DNA from 2 places in the Streptomyces sp. NPDC034084 genome. Region 2 is predicted to be linked to the other one. Evidence: riboswitches for the same ligand, from Rfam matches in the RefSeq annotation. Region 2 holds a riboswitch; the other holds the start of a gene.
What was found. A riboswitch is a leader RNA that binds a small molecule or an ion and turns the genes downstream of it on or off. The one in region 2 is predicted to bind cyclic di-AMP.

Region 1: it holds a riboswitch for cyclic di-AMP, as region 2 does, so the genes downstream of both, ACZ51I_RS09325 (M23 family metallopeptidase) here and ACZ51I_RS28075 (transglycosylase family protein) in region 2, are expected to answer to the same signal.

Annotation. Positions count from the first base shown of each region.
Region 1 is NZ_JBVISK010000002.1:866,351-868,543, forward strand. Features, by position in the region: gene ACZ51I_RS09320 (SGNH/GDSL hydrolase family protein) at 1-17, opposite strand, end outside; gene ACZ51I_RS09325 (M23 family metallopeptidase) at 178-1,131, opposite strand; cyclic di-AMP (ydaO/yuaA leader) riboswitch at 1,134-1,290, opposite strand; gene ACZ51I_RS09330 (tyrosine-protein phosphatase) at 1,663-2,193, shown strand, end outside.
Region 2 is NZ_JBVISK010000008.1:299,816-302,008, forward strand. Features, by position in the region: gene ACZ51I_RS28070 (transglycosylase family protein) at 1-366, shown strand, start outside; cyclic di-AMP (ydaO/yuaA leader) riboswitch at 625-798, shown strand; gene ACZ51I_RS28075 (transglycosylase family protein) at 802-1,530, shown strand; gene eno (phosphopyruvate hydratase) at 1,869-2,193, shown strand, end outside.

The DNA.
Region 1 (2,193 bases), on a different contig from region 2:
CTCGAATCGTCTGCCACGGGAGCACATCCTTCCTCCTGGCCTGTGACTTACGCGACCGTAAGGAGGGGTTGACGGTGGGTGACATATGCCACCGATAAAGATTCCGCCAAGCCGGAATACGCCGGAGGCCCGGCACGTACGTGCCGGGCCTCCGGAAAAAGCGCTACTGACGTTCCGTCAGATGTTCACGCCGTGCTGGCGCAGGGTGGCCAGGGGGTCGATGTCCGAGCCGTACTCCGGCCCGGTGCGCATCTCGAAGTGCAGGTGCGGGCCGGTGACGTTGCCGGTCGCGCCGGAGAGGCCGATCTGCTGGCCGCCGCTGACGGCCTGGCCGGCGGAGACGGAGATCGAGGACAGGTGGGCGTACTGCGAGAAGGTGCCGTCGGCGTGCTGGATGACGACCTGGTTGCCGTACGCGCCGCCGTCGCCGGCGGAGTAGACGGTGCCGGGGCCGACCGCGACGACGGTGGTGCCGGTGGAGGCCATGAAGTCCACACCGGTGTGGTAGCCGGAGGACCACATGGAGCCCGCGGCGCGGTACGGGGTGGAGATGCCGCCGCTGACCGGGGCGACCCAGCCGGAGGAGGAGGTCGTACCGGCCGGCGAGGACTCCGCGGCGGACGACGCGGTGGTGGTGGCCTCGGCGGCGGCCGGGGCCGAGGGGCGCTCGCCGCCGCGGGAGGCGCGGGGGGTGTCGCCGTTCTTGCCGGAGCTCTGCGTGCTCTTGGGCGCGGCCTTCGGCGCGGCGGCCTTGGCGCTGTTCTTCGCGCCGAGGGTGAGCTTCATGCCGGGCAGGATGAGCGAGGGGTTCTCGCCGATGACCCGGCGGTTGTCCTCGTACAGCCGGTGCCAGCCGCCCGCGAGGTGGTGCTCGGCAGCGATCTTCGACAGGTAGTCGCCCCGGACGACGGAGTACGTCTTCGGCGCGGCCTTCGCGGTGGCGGGCGCCGCCTGGACGGCGGCGGCCTTCACCTGGGCGGGAGCGGCGGCCGGGGCGGCCTGCTCGGCGGCGTGGGCGCCGGTGGCTCCGAGGAGCGGGAGGGCGACGACGGCGCCTCCGGTGCCGGCTGCGGCGATGCCGCGGGTCAGGAGGTTGGACTTGGTGCGGCGGTGCTTACCCTTCGCGGGCATGGCGAATTCCTCTCCGGCGCCTGCGAGGTGAGCTGTCGGGTTCGGACTGGAGATGTCCGGTCGCGTGGACACGCGACTTCACCCCGAGCCGTCCTTCTTCGAGGGATCGGCGACTTACCTGGGTCCCCCGCTCCTGCCTTGTACGGGTGAGTGCGGATTCCGGTCGGTGGCAGGATTCGGCGGTCCGTCCGGATTGAGCGCGACGCTAGACGAGGGGGGTCGGCGCGAACAAGCCACAGTTTTCCCGCGCTCCCGGATGACGCGATATCCGGTCGGAATTCCGGTCACCCTCCGTGGAGGGCGGTCCCCGGATCCCCTTTTGCCGGGGGTATTTGGAAAAGACGATCAGGCACGGTCCGTCACGGTTATGACGCTGCTCACGCGTCGATCCCCATCTCCCCTGCAACCGGGGCGGGTTATCTCGAACTCCTCAATACGGACAGATCACCCATTCCCGTGCGAGGGGGTGTGTTCCAGGGGCCTCACCCGAGATGATTGCCCCAGGAACCGATCGACAGAACAGGAGCAGCCGTGACGCAGCAGCTGCCGCAGACCCCGCCCGCCGAAGCCGCCGAGCCCGAGCTGGCGGAGGTCCGCAACTTCCGGGACGTGGGCGGCCTGCCGACGACGGACGGGCGCGCCGTCCGTCCGGGCCGCCTCTTCCGCAGCGGCCATCTCGCCCACGCGACGGAGGACGACGCCGCCTTCCTCGCCTCGCTGGGCCTGCACACCGTCTTCGACTTCCGCAACGAGGCGGACCGGAGGGTCGAGGGTGCGGACGTCGAGCTGCCCGGCGTGCGGAACGTGAACATACCCCTCAACGACCCGGCCGACGGCAAGGAGTTCTGGAGGCTGGTGCGCGACGGCGAGACCGCGCAGCTGCGGGAGGTCCTCGGCGACGGCAAGGCGGCCGCCCGCATGTCCGCTTCGTACCGGAAGATGGTGGTGGAGCGGGCCGCGGAGCACAGCCTGATCCTCCACTCCATGGCGGAGGAGAGCGTCCCGGCCCTCATGCACTGCGCGGCTGGCAAGGACCGGGCCGGACTCGCCGTGGCGATCACC
Region 2 (2,193 bases):
TCGGCCACGCCCGGGACGGGCAAGCACCGGGGTGGGGCCGCTCCGGAGGAATCCGGCAAGCCGGACAGCTCGGCCGAAGCCGGTCGACATGCGTCGAGTACGGACAAGCCCGTCGAAGCCGTCGACGCCACGCCCGTGACTGACGAAGTGAAGAATCCGGACGCAACGGACAGTCAGGGCGCTTCGGGCGAGTACACCGTGCGGCCGGGTGACAGTTTGTCCGGCATTGCGCGGCAGAACGAACTCACCGGAGGCTGGACGGCCCTCTATGACGCCAACCGTCAGACGGTGGGCGCCGATCCGGACCTCATCCTGCCTGGTCAGAGCCTCGACCTGACGGTGGATTCGGCGTCGGCAGCCGGTTAGTTCGAGGGCTTATGTCCGGTTCTGGGCAAGTGAGACATGGGTCTCTTCGTCCCAACTGGCGTGTCACGTCCGCTAACTCTGCTTCTGTCACCTCTCACCTGCATAAATACCGCCCACCGGAGGGCAAGCAGGGGCGATATTTCCGCAATGCGCCTCTTTGAACTTCCGGTGGGTCTGTGTCTACGGTCGTCACCGCTCGCCACCGCGGGCCCCGTCGACCGAAACGCCGAATCCTGCCGTCGGCCGTCGGGAACAGTCGTCGCGCAAGCGCCGAAGGCAGGAGTGGGGGACCCAAGGTAAGTGCCGGTCCCGGCCGTCGAGACAGACGGCCGATGACCGGCTTGGGGTGAAGCCGCGTGCTAGGACACGCGGCCGGGCAACTTTCCGGCCCGAACCCGACAGCTCACCTCACAGGCGTCGGTGAGGAGAATTCCCATGCTGTTTTCCGTCAAGGGCAAACACCGCCGTCCCTCCAAGACCGCCCAGGTCGCCGCGCTCGTCGGCGTCACCGGTGTCGCCGTCGCCGCCCCGCTGCTGACCGCGGGCGCCGCCTCGGCCGCCACCTCCGCCGAGTGGGACACCGTCGCCCAGTGCGAGTCCGGCGGCAACTGGTCCATCAACACCGGCAACGGCTTCTACGGCGGCCTGCAGTTCACCAACTCCACCTGGGCCGCGTTCGGTGGCACCGCCTACGCCCCGCGCGCCGACCTGGCGTCGAAGTCCCAGCAGATCGCCGTCGCCGAGAAGGTCCTGGCCGGCCAGGGCAAGGGTGCCTGGCCGAACTGCGGCGTCGGCCTCTCCGGTGCCTCCTACGACGGCGGCGCCGCCGAGAGCGCCCCGCAGCAGAGCGCGCCCCAGCAGGCCGCCCCGCAGCAGCGCGAGACCGAGCAGCCGACCACCCGCAGCCAGCAGCGCCAGGCCCCGAAGCAGGCCACACAGCAGGCCGCGCCGAAGGCCGCCGCGAAGAAGACCGTCACCACGCCGACCGGCAAGAAGGTCAAGAAGGGTGACGGCGAGTACAAGGTCGTCACCGGCGACACCCTCAGCAAGATCGCCCAGGCGCACGGCGTCAAGGGCGGCTGGGCCAAGCTCTTCGAGCTGAACAAGGACGTCGTCGACACCGCCGACCTCATCTACCCGGGTCAGCAGCTCCACCTGAAGTGAGTCCGGCGGCTCGCGTGAGTCCGGCGGCTCACGCGGCCCCGACGACCCTCCCGCGGTGACCACCCCGGTCCGGCGCGCCCTTCCCCCGTGCGCGCCGGACCGGGGTTCCCCCGTATAGAGGGACGGATCCCGGGTTCGGTGGACGCGTCGACGGTTACCGTCCAGTAGATCTTGGGCCCTTCCTCCCGAGATGCGTGCCCTTGGGTCCTTTTTCGTCCCAGGGGGCGGGCGCACGGCGGGCGGGAGCCCCCGAGCCGGTTAGGCTCTTGTCGCAAGGCCAAGCGACCCTGCACCGACCTTGCGTCACATCCAGCGTCACATCCCAGAAGGAGATGCTCGTGCCGTCCATCGACGTCGTCGTAGCCCGGGAAATCCTGGACTCCCGAGGCAACCCCACGGTCGAGGTCGAGGTCGGCCTCGACGACGGCAGCACCGGCCGTGCTGCTGTTCCGTCCGGCGCCTCCACCGGTGCGTTCGAGGCCATCGAGCTTCGCGACGGTGACCCGAACCGTTACCAGGGCAAGGGTGTCGAGAAGGCCGTCCTCGCCGTCATCGAGCAGATCGGCCCGGAGCTCGTCGGCTACGACGCCACCGAGCAGCGCCTGATCGACCAGGCCATGTTCGACCTGGACGCCACCGAGAACAAGGGCTCGCTCGGCGCCA